DNA from 4 places in the Micromonospora sp. NPDC049204 genome. Region 2 is predicted to be linked to each of the others. Evidence: riboswitches for the same ligand, from Rfam matches in the RefSeq annotation. Region 2 holds a riboswitch; each other region holds the start of a gene.

Region 1 (5,022 bases), on a different contig from region 2:
GTCGCCGATGGCGACGACGGCGTCCCGGAGATCGGTGACCTGGCTGGCGCAGATGCGTCGGTTGTCGGCATAGGCGCCGTGCCCCTGAACGGCGTGGTAGCGGGTGCCGAGGAACGGCAGGTCGATGACGCCGAGGACGGCGTCTGTGCCGTGCAGGAGGCCGAGGGAGATCGCGCACAGGGGTGAGCCGTGGACGAAGTTGACGGTGCCGTCGACGGGGTCGAGTGCCCAGGTCAGTGCGCCGGTGTCGCCGCTGCCGCCATACTCCTCGCCGAGGAAACCGATGTCCGGCGCCGTGGCGGCCAGATGCTCGCGGACCGCTCGCTCGATGGCGTAGTCCACCTCGGACGCCATGTCACGGTCACCCTTGAAGGTCAGCGCGCCGGGCTGGAGCGTCCGCATCAGGTCGTGTGCCAGGTCGACGGCCTCCTGTGCGAGGGGGAGGAGGCGGGCGTGGTCAGTCATAGCTGGCGGCTGCGCTCCCAGAGTGAGGTGAACATCTCGTCGAATATCGGGTAGAGGCCGGAGGGACTCGTGTCGCGTTCGATGACCATCGTCGGGCAGTCGACGCCCCGCATCCGCGGTAGGTAGTGCTGGACGACGCAGAGTCGGTCATCGATCAGAAGCACGTTGGCGCGAATGGACTCGTCGTAGACGCCGATGGCCAGGTGGTCTCGGACACCTGCGGGGAGTGCACGCCCGTTTTCTCGGCTGGCTGTCACTGACTCGCCGGCCGCGCCGCTTCGAGCACGAGTAACCCAGGGCTGACCCCGTGGGTGCTGAATCGTCTACGACATCAGCTCCAGAGGGAGTCACACAGACACTCGGCTCCCTCTGCGGGATCACTCCGCCACCGGCCAATCAGCTCGCCGTCTCGTGGTCAGGCAACCCCGCGCACCTATATTTTCCCAGGTCAATGTGATGAGCGCGGCCGGGCGGTGCCAGGGCCGGCGTTGACCGGCGGCGGAGGGGTGTGGCAGCATTCGCGGCCTGACGGCAGTGAAGGAAGTCGGTGCGATTCCGACGCGGTCCCGCCACTGTCACCGGGGAGCGATCCCCCCTCGTGAGTCACGACCGTGTGTCTGCGGTTGGAAGGCCGGGGGAGAGCGTCGATCCGGAAGCCAGGATACTTCGGCCGTCGGGATGTACCCCAGGGCGTGGACACCCGAGGAGGACCCGATGACGCACAGCGTCTCATCCATTGACGATCATCGTCATGAGCCGTTTGGCGGGCACTGCACCGCGCCCACAACCGGCCGGCCCCGCACGTCCCGGCCCGGCCGTCGCGGCGTGCGCCAGACCGCTGGCTTCCGGTACCGCTGACCTGGGCGTCCGGCGCTGACCGGCCCCGACGTCCGCGTCGCTGAGCCCGGCCGAGCCGTCGTACCGGCTGACGCCGCACCCACCCGCTTCGTCCAGGTCGCCTCCGTAGCGGCCAGGGCGTCACTCTCCGGAGCCCGCCGTGCGCATCCTGCTGCTCTCCACCGCCGACACCGACCTGCTGGCCGCCCGCGCCAGCGGCGCCGACTACCGGCTCGCCAACCCCGCGCGGGTCGCCGCCGACGAGGTGCCCGCCCTGCTCGACGGGGTCGACCTCGTCGTCGTACGCCTGCTCGGCGGTCGGCAGGCGTGGCCGGACGGCCTCGCCGCGGTGCTCGCCACCGGTGTGCCGACGGTCGTGCTCGGCGGCGAGGCGCTGCCCGACGCGGAGCTGATGGCCATCTCCACAGTGCCGTCCGGGGTCGTCACCCAGGCGTTGGCGTACCTCGTCGAGGGTGGGCCGGACAACCTGGGGCAGCTCGCCCGGTTCCTCTCCGACACGGTGCTGCTCACCGGCGAGGGGTTCGCCCCGCCCGCGCCCACCCCCGCGTACGGCGTGCACGGCGAACACCCGACCGACCCGCTGCGGCCCACCGTGGGGATCGTCTTCTACCGGGCGCACGCCCTCGCCGGCAACACCGAATTCGTCGACGTCCTCGCGGACGCGGTCCACAACGCCGGCGGCAACCCGTTGCCGATCTTCTGCGGCTCGCTGCGAGGGCTGACCACCGGCGCGGGACCGCTCGGGCTGTTCGCCCGCTGCGACGCGCTGCTGGTCACCGTGCTGGCCGCCGGTGGCGCGGTCGCCGCGGACGCCTCCGGGGGCGGCGACGAGGACGCCTGGGACGTCGGCGCCCTGGCCGCCCTGGACGTGCCGATCATCCAGGCGCTCTGCCTGACCAGCACCCGCGAGCAGTGGGCCGGCAGCGACGCGGGGCTGTCCCCGTTGGACGCGGCGATGCAGGTGGCCATCCCCGAGTTCGACGGCCGGATCGTCAGCGTGCCGTTCTCGTTCAAGCAGATCGACGCCGACGGCCTCTCGGTCTACGCGGCCGACGCCGACCGGGCCGCCCGGGTCGCCGGGATCGCCGTGCGCCACGCCCGGCTGCGGTACGTCCCCAACGCCGACAAGCGAGTCGCCGTGGTGCTCAGCTCGTACCCCACCAAGCACTCCCGGGTCGGCAACGCCGTCGGGCTGGACACCCCGGTCTCGGCGGTCCGACTGCTGGCCGCGTTCGCCGAGGCCGGCTACCACCTGGGCGACGCGCCGGTGCCCGACGACGGCGACGCTCTGATCCACGCGCTGATCGCCGCCGGTGGTCACGACGTGGAGTGGCTGACCCCGGAGCAGCTGGCCGCCGCCGAGGCGCGGATACCGGGGCAGACCTACCGGCGGTGGTTCGACCAGGTGCCGTCCGAGCTGCGGGAACGGATGCGGGAACACTGGGGTGAGCCGCCCGGCCAGCTCTACACCGAGGGCGGGGACATCGTGCTCGCCGGGCTGCGCTTCGGCAACGTGGTGCTGCTGATCCAACCGCCGCGCGGCTTCGGGGAGAACCCGATCGCCATCTACCACGACCCGGACCTGCCGCCGAGTCACCACTACCTGGCCGCGTACCGCTGGCTGGCCGCCCCGGTCGCCGACGGCGGCTTCGGCGCGGACGCCGTGGTGCACCTGGGCAAACACGGCACCCTGGAGTGGCTGCCCGGCAAGGGCCTCGGCCTGGCCGCCGACTGCGCCCCCGACGCGGTCCTCGGTGACCTGCCGCTGGTCTACCCGTTCATCGTCAACGACCCCGGCGAGGGCACCCAGGCCAAACGTCGCGCGCACGCCGTGGTCATCGACCACCTGGTGCCGCCGATGGCCCGCGCCGAAACCTACGGCGACCTGGCCAAACTGGAACAACTGCTCGACGAGTACGCCACCGTGCAGGCCCTCGACCCGGCGAAGGTGCCCACCGTGCGGGCGCAGATCTGGGACCTCGTCCGCGCGGCGGAGCTGCACCACGACCTGCACGCCGAGGCGATGCCCGACGCGGATGACTTCGACGAGTTCGTGCTGCACCTCGACGGGTACCTCTGCGAGATCAAGGACGTGCAGATCCGCGACGGGCTGCACATCCTCGCCGACGCGCCCACCGGTGAGCCCCGGGTCAACCTGGTCCTCGCGGTGCTGCGCGCCCCGCAGATCTGGGGTGGCGCCCGCTCCCTGCCCGGCCTGCGGCAGGCGCTCGCCGTCGCGTACTCCCTCGACGAGCAGGAGCTGCTCGCGGCACCGGGCGAACGACTGGCGGTGCCCACGGCGCTGACCGACGTGGTGGACGGGCCGGCCGGCACCGCCGCCGACGCGGTCGACCTGATCGAGGCCCTCGCCCGGCGGTTGGTTATCGGGATGGAGACGCTCGGCTGGGACGCCGAGGCCGTCGACGCGGTGGTTGTCGAGGTGACCGGCCAGTCGATCCCGGACGTCGCCGCTGTGCTGCACTTCGCCGCCACCGAGCTGGTGCCCCGGCTGGACCGGACCACCGACGAGCTGACCAATACTCTCGGCGCGCTCGACGGCCGGTTCGTGCCGCCCGGCCCGTCCGGTTCACCCACCCGGGGCCTGGTCAACGTGCTGCCCACCGGCCGCAACTTCTACTCCGTCGACCCCAAGGCCATTCCCAGCCGCAACGCCTGGGACGTCGGGGTGGCCCTCGCCGACTCGCTGCTGGCCCGGCACCTCGCCGACACCGGGTCGTACCCCCGCTCGGTGGGTCTGACCGTGTGGGGCACCAGCGCGATGCGCACCCAGGGCGACGACATCGCCGAGGTGCTCGCGCTGCTGGGCTGCCGGCCGGTGTGGGACGACCGATCGCGGCGGGTCACCGGCATCGAGGTGGTGCCGACCGCCGAGCTGGGCCGGCCGCGTGTCGACGTGACCGTGCGCATCTCGGGGTTCTTCCGCGACGCGTTCCCGCACGTGGTGGCGCTGCTCGACGATGCCGTGCGGCGGGTCGCCGCCCTGGACGAGCCGGACGAGGACAACTACCTGCGGGCGCACGTCGCCGCGGACCTCGCCGAGCACGGTGACGAGCGGCGGGCCACCGCCCGCATCTTCGGTTCCAAGCCGGGGGCGTACGGCGCGGGCCTGCTGCCCCTGATCGACGCCCGGACCTGGCGCAGCGACGCCGACCTGGCCGAGGTGTACGCGGTGTGGGGCGGCTACGCCTACGGCCGGGGCCTGGACGGGCGGGAGGCGCGCGCCGACATGGAACGCTCCTTCGCCCGGATCGCGGTGGCGGTGAAGAACCAGGACACCCGCGAGCACGACATCGTCGACTCCGACGACTACTTCCAGTACCACGGCGGGATGGTGGCGATGGTCCGGCACCTCACCGGCACGTCACCGCAGGCGTACGTGGGTGACTCGGCGATGCCGCACGACGTGCGCACCCGCACGCTGGGCGAGGAGACCCGGCGGGTGTTCCGCGCCCGGGTGGTCAACCCGAAGTGGATCGCGGCGATGCGCCGGCACGGCTACAAGGGCGCGTTCGAGCTGGCCGCCACCGTGGACTACCTGTTCGGCTACGACGCCACCGCCGGCGTGGTCGACGACTGGATGTACGAGCACCTGGCCGCCGCGTACCTGTTCGACGACACCACCCGGCAGTTCCTGGAGCAGTCCAACCCGTGGGCGCTGCGCGGCATCACCGAGCGCCT
Region 2 (5,022 bases):
GCGGCGCCCTCCTGGCCCGGGGCGGGCGGACCGCCCGCGGGCTGCCGGGCGCTGCGGTCCGCCGGGTTCCCGTCGCCGGTCCCGATGCGGGCCAGACCGAACCCGGCCAGCAGAGCGATCACCAGCCCGCCGACGAGCAGGGCAAGGTGGGTGTTGCTCAGCCGGGATCCGGGCGCTGCGGCGGCGAGATCCGTGTCGGGCCGTGCTCCGGGCTCGACCGTGGGCTCGCCGTCCGTACCGGCGACGGTTTGATCGGTCGGCGTCGGATCGACCGCGACGCCCGTGCGGGCCGTGACGACCGCGTTGCCCTTGCGTGCCGCCGGCACGGTGGTGGGCCGCCGCTTGTCGCCCGGAGCCGGCGCGACGACGGGCCTGCGACCGTCGGCCTTGCCACCGCCGATGGTCTTGCCGCCGGTGGCCGGGCCAGTGCCGGCCTTGTTCGTGGGACGGGCACCACCGCCGCGTCGACCGGAGGTCGCCGGCGAGGTGCGGCCCCGGCCGGTGGGTCTGCGGGTGGAAGCCGATCGGCGACGCCAGAAGATGTACGCGGCCACCGCCCCGGCCGCCGCGACCACCACCGCCCAGCCGGCCAAGGCCACCGTTCCGAAGCCGCTCTCCTCGGTGGACCCGGTCGACGGAGCCGCCGCAGCCGGCGGGTTGGACGGATCGTCCGCGGTGGTCGGCACCGCCGAGGCCTGCCCGGACGTGTTGTGCTGCTCGGTGGCGGCCACCAGCGCCGGGTCCGGTTGGGTCGACGGCGGGCTCCACCCCTTCGGCGCCGCGGCCACCCGCCCGTCGTAGCGGAAGGTCAGGGTGCCCCGCACGGTGTCGCCGTCCGAGGCGACCGACAGGTAGCTCACCGAATACTGGCCCTTGGCGGGCAGGTGGGCGACGGTCACCACCGCGGGGAACCCCGTCGTGTACTCCCGTGGCTCGAACTGCCCGTTGACCAGGAAGTACTCCCGTACCGGCTTCTCCAGCGGCTTCGGCTCCCCCTGCGACCAGCCGTCGTCGACCCGGGTGCCGTCCGGGGCGGTGACCGTGAAGAACGCGTTGGCGGCGGCCTTCTCGGTGAAGTAGAGCCGCACCGCCGTGAACGGCTCGCGCACGGTGGAGCCGCCCGCCGGTGTGGACTCGGCGAGGGTCCCGTGAGCCGCGGCGGGTTGGGCGGACGCGAGCAGGGCGACCGCCGAGGCGAGGAGGAACGCGAGGAGGCCCGAGACCACCCGCCCGCAAGTCTGGGGGAGACGACGCATCTGGATATCCTCACCCTCGCGAGACTTTTTTCAAGAGGTGGCGATCTTCTTCCTCCGACGACAAAAGTTGACGACGAGGTCGCGGGCCGTCGCAGCGGGACGCCCCGGGTGGACACATTCCCTGGCCAGCTATGCTGCCGACGGCGCTGGTTCGCCCCGTCGTGACCGGCTGGGCGTCGCAAGAGGGAACCCGGTGGAAATCCGGGGCTGCCCCGCAGCGGTGAGTGGGAACGACCGCCGTCATCAGCACTGGGCCAACGGCCTGGGAAGCGACGGCCAGTAGGGGACCGGCGCGACCGGTCAGGCCCGCGAGTCCGAAGACCTGCCGGCGCCGCGTACACAACCGTGTGCGCTGCCGTCGGCCTCGCGGGTGGGCTGAGCGGGTGACGGGCCGTGCGTGTGGCGCACGGCCAGGTCCTCGTCAGCGCGTGTCCGCGACCCGGCGGTGTGGTTTCCCGAGGGACGGACTACCGCTGTGCACGACACCACCACGATCGCCGGCCGAGCGCCGTCGGCGTCGCACCTGACCCTGTCGCAGATCATGGACCAGCACCACACCAACCTGATGGGTACGGTGCGCGGCGGCCGGATCCTCAACCTCATCGACTCCGTCGCCGGTGTGGTCGCCGCCCGGCACTCCGACGGGCCGGCGGTGACCGCTGCCATCGACGAGACGGCGTTCCTCCGCGCGGTGCGGGTCGGTGACGTCGTACACGTCGATGCCCGGATCACCTGGGCCGGCCGCAGCTCGATGGAGGTCGCCGTCAAGGTGACCGCCGACCGGTGGGACCGGGCGGTGCCGCCCACCGACGTGGCCACCGCCCACCTGGTCATGGTCGCCATCGACGACGACGGTCAGCCTCGTACGGTGCCGCCGCTGCTGCCGGAGACCGACGGGGACCGGCGACGGTACCGGGAGGCGGAGATCCGCCGGGAGCACCGGCTGGCGCTGCGACGCGCGTTGCTCGACGGCGCCGACGACGCCTGACGCGCCCGTTGTGACGGTGGCCGGTCCGAGAACCCGCCCCACCGCCGATCCGGTCGGATAGCGTCCACGAGAGGCCCCGATCACGGAGAGTGTGGATGGCGATGCGCGCTGCGGTGCTGCGGGAGTTCGACGTTCCGCTGACGATCGAGGAGATCGACCAACCCAGCCCCGAGCGCGGGCAGGCGCTGGTGCGGATCGTCGCCAGCGGGGTCAACCCGCTCGACACGAAGATCCAGGCGGGAAAGGCCGCGCACGCACGCATCCAGCTCCCCGCGGTGCTCGGCCTGGACCTCGCCGGCGTCGTCGCGGCGGTCGGTGCGGAGGTGACCGACCTCGCGCCGGGAGACGAGGTGTACGGGCTGTGCGGGGGCGTGGGCGACCTCCAGGGTTCGCTTGCCGAGTACGCCGCCGTGGACACCCGACTCCTGGCCCGCAAGCCGAACACCCTCTCCATGCGGGAGGCCGCCGCGTTACCCCTGGCGGCGATCACCTCCTGGGAGGGGCTTGTCGACCGGGCCGGGGTCCGGGCCGGCCAGAAGGTGCTGGTGCACGGCGGCGCCGGTGGCGTCGGTTACGTGAGCGTCCAACTCGCCCAGGCGCGCGGCGCCGCGGCGTACGCCACGGGCGGGCCGGCGAGCATGTCTCTGATCGAGAGCCTGGGCGCGGTAGCGATCGACTACACCTCGACAAGCGTCGAGGAGTACGTGCAGAGGTACACCGACGGTGCCGGGTTCGACATCATCGCCGACAACGTGGGCGGCGCGACCCTCGACGCGTCGTTCGCGGCGGTGCGCACCTATCACGGCCACGTGGTCAGCGCGTTGGGCTGGGGGTCGCACTCGCTCGCCCCGCTGTCGTTCCGGGGAGCGACCTATTCCGGGGTGTTCACTCTGCTGCCGCTGCTGACCGGGCAGGGCCGCGAACACCAGGGCGACATTCTGCGCGAGGTCGCGGCGCTGGCCGACGCCGGCATGTTGCGCCCGCGACTGGATCCACGCACGTTCACGCTCGACACGGTCACGGACGCCCACCGCCTGGTCGCCAGCGGCACCGCGAACGGCAAGGTTGTCGTGGACGTCGCCGGTTGAGATGCGGGGACCGTCCCTCCGATCTGCAGGGCGCGTCGCGCCGCTGCGGGCCGCCCTTTGACCCTGGAGCTTCTGCGTCGCATTGCTGCCGCGCCCTGGCGTCTCGTAGGCGTCAAGGCGCTCGTGACGACGGATTCGGTGGTGGCAGCCGGATACCCTGCTCGATAACCGACCGGGGAGAGCCAATGGGCCTGTCAAGCCGTGAGTGTCCGGACTGCAGACGACGGGTCAAAGAGCCGTTTCAAGAGACAATCACCGGCCGCAAGGTCTGCCCTGACTGCGCCAACGCCCTCTTCATGGGCTCTGCTGCCGGCGCAATCACGGGGAATGTCGGCTCCGGGTACGGCGTCTGGGCCATGCTCATGCGCAAGATCCGGCGTTCGTCTGAGTGACGACCAGGACGACTCTGTCCGGACGTCCATGAACTCCGGTGGACTTTGAGGCAGCTCAATCGGTGCTTCCTGCGGAACGAAGGTGTCAAGCTTCGCCAGCGATGCGCCGTCGAAGTTGGTGCACCGCAACTCACTTGACTGGTGCGATCCGCCCGCGATTTGGTGGCGCCGTGAGCAAACTGTGGACCGCCCCCGAGAAAGACCCCAGGACCTTCGGTCAGCCCGTCGGCGAGAAGGCGACCTACCGGGAGTACCTCGGCAACTACCGCCTGACCATAGAGATGAAGTGCGACGGACTGGACGCCGAGCAGCTCGGCCGACGCTCGGTACCGCCCAGCACCCTGAGCTTGCTCGGCCTGGTCCGCCATCTGGCGCAGATGGAGAACCAGTGGTTCCAGCGTGTGCTGCAGGGGCGTACCGACGCACCGTGCCTTTACCAGCACGAGGACGACCCGGATTGGGACTTCGGGGGCGCGGTCCCCGACCCAGCGGTGGTGAAGGACGCCTTTGCCACCTGGAAGGCCGAGATCGCCAGGGCGGACGAATGGCTCGACGCCCTCGACGAGGCCGACCTGGGCCGCGAGGTGCTGGTCGACGGTGGCAGCCACGCCACGCGCGACGTGCTTGTCCACGTGATCGAGGAGTACGCGCGGCACGCTGGCCACGCCGACCTCCTACGCGAGTGCATCGACGGGCGAACCGGCCTGTGACCCACCACGGCGGTGGGTCAGCACAAGGACCGCCGTCAGGAGGCAACCTCACCGTGAGGAACGCCGCAGGTCACGCAACCGCTCGTCTGAGTTCCGCTTCAACGTCTGACTCAGGAGTTCCTGGCTCGTACGAAGTCCGCGTAGTCCTCCCCGGCAACCCCGTGGTTGACCCAGCGATCCGGCGACGCCCCGGTCGCTCGCTGTGCTAATTCCAGCGCTTCGGCCGGGTCTTCAACGTGACCGATCAAGCGGCCAGGCCCTGGGTCGTCCTCGCCGTCTGGGTCCAGCGACGGGAACACCGACAGGTCCCGGCGGCTCTCGTCGTCCAGGTCCTGCACGTTCTGGATGGACACGTTGTAGCCCTCTTTCCAGGGCCAGATGGACACCCAGCGGATGCCTTCGACGCCCGCAATCACGACGGGTCCGAGGAACTGCTCGGCCCCCTTCTTGCGGTGCAGCGCGCCGAGGAGGAACGACCTGCTGAGGTGTCGCACCCTCGGAGGTTAACCGGCCCCCCGTTTATGCAAAATGCGAGCCCGGTTGCTGTCGACAGCAACCGGGTCAGACGGGGAGGGGCTCAGCCGGAGA
Region 3 (5,022 bases), on a different contig from region 2:
CGATGCACTCGTAGCACCCGGCGATCGAGGCGATGGTCGCGGTCGGCGCGACCGCCACGAGCAGCGAGTTGCGCAGCCCGTCCGTCGCAACCCGCTGGCGCAGCGCGTCCCAGCGCGCGGTCTGCGTACCCTCGACACCCCACAGGTCCGGTTGGAGCTGGCCCCGCGCGGCCCGGGTCTGCGGGTACGCCGGGTGCGCGCCGAAGCGACGCGCCAGGTCGGCGGAGGTCTCCAGCGCGGTCAGGTACAACTCCTCGCTGATCCGGGTGGACAGCTCCCGAGCGGCCGGCGAGTCGAACGGCAGCCGCAGCGCGAAGAAGACGTCCTGAAGGCCCATCAGCCCGAGCCCCACCGGCCGCCAGCGGGGGTTGCTCGCCGCCGCCTGCTCGGTCGGGTAGTAGTTGATGTCGATGACCCGGTCCAGGAAGGTCACGGCGGTACGGACGGTGGCGCGCAGCCGCTCCCAGTCGATGCCGCCGTCGCTGAGGTGCGCGGCGAGGTTCACCGAGCCGAGGTTGCACACGGCGGTCTCGGCGTCGCTGGACACCTCGATGATCTCGGTGCACAGGTTGGACAGGTGCACCACGTTGCCGTCCTCGGCGGTCTGGTTGCACAGTCGGTTCGCGGCGTCCTTGAAGGTCATCCACCCGTTGCCGGTCTGGGCGAGGGTGCGCATCATCCTGCCGTACAGCTCCCGCGCCGGGACCTGCCGCACGTGGCGGCCCTGCGCCTCGGCCTGCCGGTACGCGGCGTCGAACCGCTCCCCCCACAGGTCGGGCAGCTCGGGTACCTCGTGCGGGTCGAACAGTGACCACATCTCGTCGGCCTCGACCCGGCGCATGAACTCGTCCGGGATCCAGTTGGCCAGGTTGAGGTTGTGGGTGCGGCGGGCGTCCTCGCCGGTGTTGTCCCGCAGTTGTAGGAACTCCTCGATGTCCGGGTGCCACGGTTCCAGATAGACGCAGGCCGCGCCCTTGCGCCGGCCGCCCTGGTTGACCGCGGCGACGCTCGCGTCCAGTGTGCGCAGCCACGGCACGATCCCGTTGGACTGCCCGTTGGTGCCGCGGATCAGTGCACCCCTGGACCGGACCCGGGAGTACGCGATGCCGATGCCGCCGGCGAACTTGGACAGGTTGGCGACCTGGGCGTACCGCTGGTAGATGGAGTCCAACTCGTCGCGCGGAGAGTCGACCAGATAGCAGGAGGACATCTGGGTGTGTCGGGTGCCGGAGTTGAACAGTGTCGGCGAGCTGGGCAGATAGGCCAGGCTGGACATCAGCCGGTAGAAGCCGACCGCCTCGTCCGGCGTCTGGGACAGCCCGCAGGCCACCCGGAGCAGCCAGTACTGCGGGGTCTCCAGCACCAGCCGGCTGGTGGGGTGACGCAGCAGGTACCTGTCGTACACCGTGCGCAGGCCGAAGTACTCGAATCGTCGGTCGCCGTCGGGATCGACAGCGTGGTCGAGCATCGGGGCGTGGGCGGCGACGAACGCGGCGGTGTCGTCGCCGACCAGGCCCTCGGCGTGGCCGATCCGGATCGCCGCGCTGAACGAGGTGACGCCCTGTCGACGCACCTCCTTGTCGACGTAGCCGGACAGCAGCCGGGCGGCGAGGCGCGAGTACTGCGGTTCCTCACCGATCATCTCGGCGGCGGTCTGGATGGAGAGCCGGTCCATCTCGGCCGTCGTCGCGCCGTCGTACAGGCCGCTGATCGTGCGGGTGGCGACCCGCATCGGGTCGACGTCGGCCAGGTCGTCGGCCCACCGCTCGACCGCACGGACGATCTTGTTGACGTCCACGGACTCGGTGGTGCCGTTGCGCTTGCGCACCTGCATCGGCGTGCGCCGGACGGCCGCGTCGCCGCTGACCGGGACTGCCTCGGTGACTGTCACCACTCACTCCTCGCGAGTTCGAGACCTGATGGCCCCTCGAACGCGTGGAGACGGACACCAACGGACGCCACGCCGGCACGGCGTGGGTCAGGTGGCGTCGGCCGTCCCACGCGGCCTCGGACCGCCGCCCACCCGGGTGCGGGTACGCGGCGCGCTGGCAGGTCTTCGGACTCGTGGGCACGACCGGGTTGGCCGGTCTCCTACTGGCCGTCGCTTCCCAGACCGCTTCGTGGCCCAGTGCTTCTGACGGCTGTCGTTCCCACTCACCGCTGCGGGACAGTCCCGGATTTCCACCGGGTTCCCTCTTGCCTCGACCACTCCGGATGAGCGGCCGAACCAGCTGCGTTCGACACCATATATAGGGACGCTGCGGTTGTCACACCCCACATGTCGGTCTCGGGCGTGTCGACGGCGACCTCCGTGACGGTCATCACCGGCCACGCCGACCAGGCCGAGTCGCGCCGGGGCGCGGTGGACCGACACCCGCGCGGCGCGCGGCACACGAGCAGGTGTCGACATTCGGAAAGGTGTGATGTATTAAGTCTTTAGATGTAAGGATCCCTACCTATACTTAGGCGTCAATGTAGTTATCCGGAGTGGACATCTAATCTTCTGAACCACTCCTCATATCTCGCACCACCGTCCCCATCGGGCCGGCGGTGCCGCAGCAGTGCCCGGGCCGACGACGAGGTGCCGCCCGTCGAAGGTGCCTACCAGCGCGGCGAATGTCGGCACCACCGCATTAAGGGCTCGCGGATCGGGTACGGCGATCACGGGGACCGCGCACCGACGAATCTCCAGCACGAAGAAACATTGGATGTCTTCGATACCCGACGGATCGACGTCGTTGACGCGTCGGATCGACCCTCCGTATACTCCCAGAGATCATCTGATCTTTAGCCTAACCGGGCGAGGAGCGCATGCCGCAGATCACCGCCGTCACTGTCGAGGACGTCCGCTTCCCCACCTCCCTGACCGCTGACGGCTCCGACGCCATGAACAAGGACGGCGACTACTCGGCGGCCTACGTCGTCCTGCACACCGACGGCGTCGACAGCAGCGGTGCGCCACTCGCGGGCCACGGCCTGACCTTCACCATCGGCCGGGGCAACGACATCGTCGTCGCGGCGGCCGTCCATCAGGCACAGCGCCTCGTCGGCGTGGACGTCGCGACGATGGCGGCGGACATGGGCGCGGTCTACCGTCTGCTCACCTCCGACTCGCAACTACGCTGGCTCGGCCCAGAGAAGGGTGTCGTGCACCTGTCGCTGGCCGCCGTCCTCAACGCGTCGTGGGATCTGGTCGCCCGGGTCGCCGACAAGCCGCTGTGGCGGCTGCTCGTCGACATGTCCCCCGAGCAGCTCGTCGACATCGCGGACCTGCGCTACCTGTCCGACGCGCTGACCCGGGACGAGGCGCTGGCCATCCTGCGGGCCAAGGAGAGCACGAAGGCGGCCCGTCTCGCCGAGCTCGACCGGACCGGCTACCCCGCCTACACCACCTCGGCAGGCTGGCTCGGCTACGGCGACGACAAGCTGCGCCGGCTGTGCCAGGAGGCGGTGGACACCGGCTACGGCTACGTCAAGCTGAAGGTGGGCGCCAACCTCGACGACGACATCCGCCGGTGCGGCATCGCCCGGGAGATCCTCGGTCCGGACCGCAACCTGATGATCGACGCCAACCAGGTGTGGGACGTCGGTCAGGCCATCGAGTGGGTCAAGGCCCTGGCGCAGTTCGAGCCACTGTGGATCGAGGAGCCGACCAGCCCCGACGACATTCTGGGCCACGCCGCCGTGCGCCGCGCCGTCGCTCCGATCGGAGTCGCCACCGGCGAGCACTGCCACAACCGGGTGATGTTCAAGCAGTTGTTCCAGGCCGAGGCCATCGACTTCTGCCAACTGGACACCGGCAGGTTGGCCAGCATCAACGAGATCGTCGCCGTGCTGCTGCTCGCCGCGAAGTTCGACATCCCCGTGTGCCCCCACGCCGGCGGTGTCGGGCTGTGCGAGATGGTCCAGCACGTGTCGGTGCTCGACTACGTGGCGATCTCGGGAGATCTCACCAACCGGGTCACCGAGTTCGTCGACCACCTGCACGAGCATTTCACCGACCCGTGCATCATCCAGGACACCGGCTCGGGCAGCGGTTACGTCCTGCCCAGCCAGCCCGGTTACTCCACCCGGATGCGCCAGGAGTCGGTCGAGCTCTACCGGTTCCCCGACGGCGGCTACTGGGCGGCGACGGACCCGACTACGGTGTCATCTTCGGAGCCGTACGTGATCGCGGGTGGGACGGCCACCCCCGCCGGCCGCTAGGGGGATGTCATGTCGCGCACCGACGAGGTGGTGAACGGCATCAAACGGATGATCCTCGAAGGGCGTTTCAAGCCCGGGGACCGGCTGCCCATCGAAAAGGACCTCGCCGAGTCGCTCGGCGTCTCGCGGGGCTCGCTGCGCGAGGGGATGTCGGCTCTGTCGATCCTCGGCATCGTCAATATCCGCCAGGGTGACGGCACCTACGTCACCAACCTCGACGCGCCGCAACTGTTGGCCCCGATGGGCTTCGTGGTCGACTTCCAGGGTCAGGGCGACCCACGGCACGTGCACATCGTCCGGCGGCTGTTGGAGTGCGAGGCCGCCCGCCTGGCGGCGACCAGGATCACCGACGAGGCCCTCGCCCAGGCGGGCGAACTGCTCGACGAGGCGGCGCGGATCGCCGGTCGGTCGCCGCAGGAGCACGAACGGATCATGGAGATCGACATCGCGTTCCACCGGATCATCGCGGTGCACGCCGACAATCCGGTGCTCGTCGGTCTCATCGAGGCGTTCGCCGGGCGCACCCTGCGCGGGCGGCTCTGGCGGAGCCTGCACGAGGAGGGCGCGGACCGGCGTACCCACGACGAGCACGTCGCGATCCTGAAGGCCCTGGTGGCCCGGGACCCCGAGCGTGCCCGGATCCGGATGGCCAACCACCTGATCGGGGTGGAGGAATCGCTGTACGGGCAACCCGCCGACGGTGACGCCAACGTCGAGCCGGCGCGGTTCTGAGCAACCACCTCGGCGTACGACGGCGCGCCGCGCACCCGCCCGGGGCCCGGCGGCTCCGGGGCGCGCCCTCGATCATGTGATCGC
Region 4 (5,022 bases), on a different contig from region 2:
TACCTGCACCTGGACAACTCCTCGTGCAACCTGGCCTCGCTCAACCTGATGAAGTTCCTCCGCGCCGACGGTGGCTTCGAGGTGGAGAAGTTCGTCAAGTCCGTCGAGTTCGTCATCACCGCGATGGACATCTCGATCTGCTTCGCGGACTTCCCGACCGAGAAGATCGGCGAGACCTCCCGCGCCTACCGGCAGCTCGGCATCGGCTACGCCAACCTCGGCGCCCTGCTGATGGCCACCGGCCTGCCGTACGACTCGGAGCAGGGCCGCTCGGTCGCCGCGTCGATCACGTCCCTGATGACCGGCACCGCGTACCGCCGCTCCGCCGAGCTGGCCGGCGTCGTCGGCCCGTACGACGGCTACGCCCGCAACGCCGAGCCGCACAAGCGGGTCATGCGCAAGCACGCCGCCGCCAACGACGAGATCAAGCCGACCAGCCCGGTGGCCACCGCGATCGTCCGCGAGGCGACCAAACAGTGGACCCAGGGCAACAAGATCGGCGACAAGTTCGGCTGGCGCAACGCCCAGGCCAGCGTCCTCGCCCCGACGGGCACGATCGGCTTCATGATGGACTGCGACACGACCGGCGTGGAGCCGGACCTGGCGCTTGTCAAGTTCAAGAAGCTGGTCGGCGGCGGCTCGATGCAGATCGTCAACCAGACGGTGCCGCGCGCCCTGCGCAGCCTCGGTTACCCCGAGGAGCAGGTCGAGGCGATCGTCGAGCACATCGCCGACCACGGCCACGTGGTGGACGCCCCGGGCCTCAAGCCGGAGCACTACCCGGTCTTCGACTGCGCCATGGGCGAGCGGACGATCGCCCCGATGGGTCACGTGCGGATGATGGCGGCCATCCAGCCGTTCGTCTCCGGCGCCATCTCCAAGACGGTCAACATGCCGGAGGCGGCCACCGTCGAGGACGTCGAGAAGATCTACTTCGAGGGCTGGAAGCTCGGCCTCAAGGCGCTGGCGATCTACCGGGACAACTGCAAGGTCGGTCAGCCGCTCTCGGTGGCCAAGTCCAACAAGGCCACCGAGCCGGCCGCGGTCGAGGCCGCGCCGGCCGCCGTGGAGAAGGTCATCGAGTACCGGCCGGTGCGTAAGCGCCTGCCGAAGAAGCGCCCGTCCGAGACGGTCAGCTTCTCCGTCGGTGGCGCCGAGGGCTACCTCACCGCGTCGTCCTACCCGGACGACGGCCTCGGCGAGGTCTTCCTGAAGATGTCCAAGCAGGGCTCGACCCTGGCCGGCGTGATGGACGCCTTCTCGGTGGCCATCAGCATCGGCCTGCAGTACGGCGTGCCGCTGGAGACGTTCGTCAGCAAGTTCACCAACATGCGCTTCGAGCCGGCCGGCATGACCGACGACCCGGACGTGCGGATGGCCGCCTCGGTGATGGACTACATCTTCCGTCGCCTGGCGCTGGACTTCCTGCCCTACGAGCGCCGCGCCGAGCTGGGCATCTTCACCGCCTCGGAGCGGGCCGCCCAGTTGCGGGCCGAGGCCGACGCGGAGGCCGCCGCCGTCACCGGCGCGGAGCTCACCGCGATGGCGTCCTCGGCTCCGGTGGAGGCCCCGGCCAAGTCGGAGGCCGTCGCCCAGCCGGCCCAGGAGATGGCCGACGTGGCCGCCGCCAAGCCGGCTCCGAGCGTGGGTTCCAGCACCGAACTGCTGGAGGCCGTGATCGGCAAGGCCGCCGACGCGCCGCTCTGCTTCACCTGCGGTACGAAGATGCGCCCCGCCGGTAGCTGCTACGTCTGCGAGGGCTGCGGCTCCACCAGCGGCTGCAGCTGACACGTCAGCGACGAGCCCCGGGCGTTCGCGCGCCCGGGGCTCGTTTGTGTGCGGGTCACTCGGACCAACGATCCTGGTGGATCACCGACGACAGCGGACGTCGCTGACGCCAGCCGTGCCGCTCCAGGTCCGGCGTCTCCTCCAGATGGGTGACCGGGCCGAGGCAGAGCCACGCCACCGGGCGGACGGTGGCCGGGATGCCGAGCAGGTCGCGCAGGAACGACTCCCGGTAGAACGAGACCCAGCCGACCCCGAGCTGCTCGGCGGTTGCGGCCAGCCACAGGTTCTGGATCGCCAGACAGACCGAGTAGAGGCCGGCGTCGGCGATCGCGTGACGGCCGAGCACGGCCGGCCCACCCCGCTCCGGGTCGTACGTGACCACGACCGACAACGTCGACTCTCGTACGCCATCGATCTTTATCCGGGCGAAGCGTTCCGCCGCCGCACCGTCGAGAGTGGCCGCGAAGGTGTCCCGCTCCCGCTCCACGTGCCGGTGGAACTGCTGCCGCAGCTCAGGATCGCGGACCAGGATGAAGTCCCAGGGCTGGGAGAGGCCGACGCTCGGCGCGGCGTGCGCCGCCGTGAGGATCCGATCCAACGTATCCGCGGGGATCGGCGCCCCGGTGAACTGGGCACGTACGTCCCGACGGCGGTGGATGGTCTCGTAGAGTCCGTTGTTCAAGGCAGGCTCCCGCTGCGCTCGCGCCCCTGACGGGGCGATGACGCGAGGCCGGTCTTCGGACTCCCGGATCTCCGCTGGTCACCCGCCTTCCCAGCCCCTCAGGGCCAGTGGCTGCGTCTGGTACGCGTGGGTGGCAGCTCCCCGGTCACCGCGGCGGGCCCGTGCCGGACTCACACCGGCTTCCCGATTCTCCCCACTCGCGCGGGGCACCTCGCAACGTTTGTGCCACCGCGCAGCATAGCGGCCGCCCCTGCCTGCGGGGTGGCGGTCCGTCGCCCGGTCGCATGTCCGGCCGGGCGACGGCCGCTACCCGCGCCGTCTGCGTCAGGCGGAAAGTTCCGCCCGGATCAGCGCGGCCAGCTCGGCGGGCTGAGAAAGGAACGGCGAGTGCGAGGAGTTCATGCGCAACACCCGCTCGGCCCGCTTGGCCATGAGCTCCTGCGCGAAGGGCGGAAGAGCGTTGTCGGCCGCACAAATGAGGTAGGTGCTGGGAATGGTGCGCCACGCGGCCTCGGTCAGCGGCTGCTGCGTCGAGGCCCAGGACTGGAGCCCGAGTCGTGCAACGGCCTGTTCCGCGATTTCCGGATCGACGTCGCTGTAGAAGACCTCTCGGGGCTGCGACGGTTCGATGTGACCCCTGCCCTTCAGGTCCGTCCGCTCGTGAACCTCCCACCACGGCGGAGCAACGCCGCCGGCGGTGGAGAAGAGCGAATCGCCGACATCCGGCTGGAAAGCGGCGAGATAAACGATTCGGCGTACGTTGTCCGCGGCAGCGAGCGCCTCCGTGACTGGTGCGCCACCGTAGGAGTGGGCGACGACCACGACCGGTCCGTCGATGGCGGCGACGGCGGCTTTGACCACGGCAGCGTCGTCGTAGAGGTCACCGAGGGCAGCGGGGTCGTTGCCGCTACTGGGTAGCGCGACGGTGTGGATGTCGATATCCGGAAACTGCTCGATGAGCGACTGCCAGACCCAGGGCCCGTGCCAGGCACCGTGCACGAGAAGAAGCGACGGAATGCTGTTCAAGATGATGTTCCTGCCCGCATGTATTCAAATGATCGGATCTGGAGTTCGTCGTCGACCACGCCGTCGTGCATCACCGGAGCGCCCCATCTCGACCGAGGACAGCGGAAATATATGCCGCTACTTTTGGGTAGCAAGGCGCGGATGACTATGAGCCGAGCCACAAGCCCGATCGGCGGCGGTGTGCTCGTGATCAACAACACGTTGCCTGGCTCGGGCCGAATCCAAGCTCATTCCCGTATTGCTTGCTGAGCGCCGCTGGATAGCAAACTCGCGCCCGTGGCGGTGCGGTTGTCCGCAATTCCCCCGACGCACCTGCCGGGCTACTCGCTCGCGCGCTCGGCCGCGCGTACCGCGTTGCGGAACAGCATCGCGACGGTGGTCGGACCGACGCCGCCCACCCGGGGCGTGATGGCGCCGGCGACCTCGGCGCACGCTTCGTCCACGTCCGGTAGGAGGCGCCGTCCTTCGTAGCGGACGCCGGCGCCGATGACGACGGCGCCGGGCTTGACGTGCTCGGGCCGAACGATCCGGGGTACGCCCGCGGCGGCGACGAGGATGTCGGCGCGGCGGGTGTAGCGGTCCCAGTCGGGCACGCCGGTGTGGACGACGGTGACGGCGGCGTTGGCGGTCGGACGCTTCTGGGCGAGCAGCATCGCCAGGGGGCGGCCAAGGGTGGCGCCGCGACCGAGGATGACGACCTCACGACCGGCGACGGGGATCTCGTGGTACGCCAGGAGGGCTTCGATGCCGGCGGGGGTGCACGGCAGCGGGCCGGGCAGGCCGACGGCGAGACGCCCCATGTTCAGCGGGTGCATGCCGTCGACGTCCTTGTCCGGGTCGATCGTCAGCAGCGCCGCGTCGTAGTCCAGATGCCCCGGCACGGGGTACTGCACGAGCAGTCCGTGCACGGCGGGATCGCTGTTGAAGCGGGCAATGGCCTGGTGCAGTTCGGCCTGGGTGGCGGTGGCGGGCAGATGCACGTGCGGGGAGGCGAACCCGAGCGCGGCGGCCTGGCGCTGCTTGATGGCGATGTAGCCGGCGCTGGCGTCGTCGTCGCCGACGAGGATGGTGGCGAGGCTCGGTGTGATCCCGCGGCTGCGGAGTGCTGCGGCAGCGGCGGCGGTCTCGGCCAGGACGGCTTCGGCGACGGGTGCGCCCGGCAGGAGCCGAGCCGTGCCAGACGGGGTGTGGTGCTGCGCGGATCCACTGGTCGTGGTCATGACGGATTCTCCACGCAGGCGCCCAGGCGGTCGACGCCCGCGAGAGGCTCCCCGATGGTTTCACCATCCCCGTGCCGCCAGTCGCCGGTGCTTCGATCATGCCGCATCAACGGGGCGACTGCCCAGCTGACCGGCCCGTGCCGCCTCGGGCGGGGGGTTTGGTAACACCAGCGGTCCGGCTTACGAAGAAGAGGTGTGAGTGACGAGAGGGGACAGCCTGTGCGTGAGCCCAGCGAAGCGGGAGGTGACATCTCCGGCATCGGGGCCGATCCGGTGGCCTTCGAGGTCTTCTACCGGCGGCACCTG

What was found. Region 2 has a riboswitch for cobalamin ahead of AB0A90_RS33875 (acyl-CoA thioesterase). Riboswitches for the same ligand answer to the same signal wherever they lie in the genome.
Region 1: linked by a shared signal. The riboswitch ahead of cobN (cobaltochelatase subunit CobN) and the one ahead of AB0A90_RS33875 (acyl-CoA thioesterase) in region 2 are both predicted to bind cobalamin.
Region 3: linked by a shared signal. The riboswitch ahead of AB0A90_RS01190 (ribonucleoside-diphosphate reductase subunit alpha) and the one ahead of AB0A90_RS33875 (acyl-CoA thioesterase) in region 2 are both predicted to bind cobalamin.
Region 4: linked by a shared signal. The riboswitch ahead of bluB (5,6-dimethylbenzimidazole synthase) and the one ahead of AB0A90_RS33875 (acyl-CoA thioesterase) in region 2 are both predicted to bind cobalamin.

What each region holds. Positions count from the first base shown of each region.
Region 1 covers NZ_JBEZDC010000028.1:40,728-45,749, reverse strand. Annotated here, with positions in the region: gene AB0A90_RS33435 (inositol monophosphatase family protein) at 1-465, opposite strand, end outside; gene AB0A90_RS33430 (DUF5919 domain-containing protein) at 462-722, opposite strand; cobalamin riboswitch at 1,003-1,132, shown strand; gene cobN (cobaltochelatase subunit CobN) at 1,463-5,022, shown strand, end outside.
Region 2 covers NZ_JBEZDC010000030.1:31,186-36,207, forward strand. Annotated here, with positions in the region: gene AB0A90_RS33870 (copper resistance protein CopC) at 1-1,256, opposite strand, end outside; cobalamin riboswitch at 1,387-1,601, shown strand; gene AB0A90_RS33875 (acyl-CoA thioesterase) at 1,732-2,244, shown strand; gene AB0A90_RS33880 (zinc-dependent alcohol dehydrogenase family protein) at 2,340-3,332, shown strand; gene AB0A90_RS33885 (DinB family protein) at 3,895-4,434, shown strand; gene AB0A90_RS33890 (hypothetical protein) at 4,545-4,928, opposite strand.
Region 3 covers NZ_JBEZDC010000001.1:233,626-238,647, forward strand. Annotated here, with positions in the region: gene AB0A90_RS01190 (ribonucleoside-diphosphate reductase subunit alpha) at 1-1,834, opposite strand, end outside; cobalamin riboswitch at 2,030-2,247, opposite strand; gene AB0A90_RS01195 (L-fuconate dehydratase) at 2,812-4,206, shown strand; gene AB0A90_RS01200 (FadR/GntR family transcriptional regulator) at 4,216-4,938, shown strand.
Region 4 covers NZ_JBEZDC010000007.1:155,566-160,587, forward strand. Annotated here, with positions in the region: gene AB0A90_RS15915 (vitamin B12-dependent ribonucleotide reductase) at 1-1,788, shown strand, start outside; gene bluB (5,6-dimethylbenzimidazole synthase) at 1,844-2,470, opposite strand; cobalamin riboswitch at 2,499-2,699, opposite strand; gene AB0A90_RS15925 (alpha/beta hydrolase) at 2,795-3,496, opposite strand; gene AB0A90_RS15930 (bifunctional 5,10-methylenetetrahydrofolate dehydrogenase/5,10-methenyltetrahydrofolate cyclohydrolase) at 3,817-4,716, opposite strand; gene AB0A90_RS15935 (sigma-70 family RNA polymerase sigma factor) at 4,936-5,022, shown strand, end outside.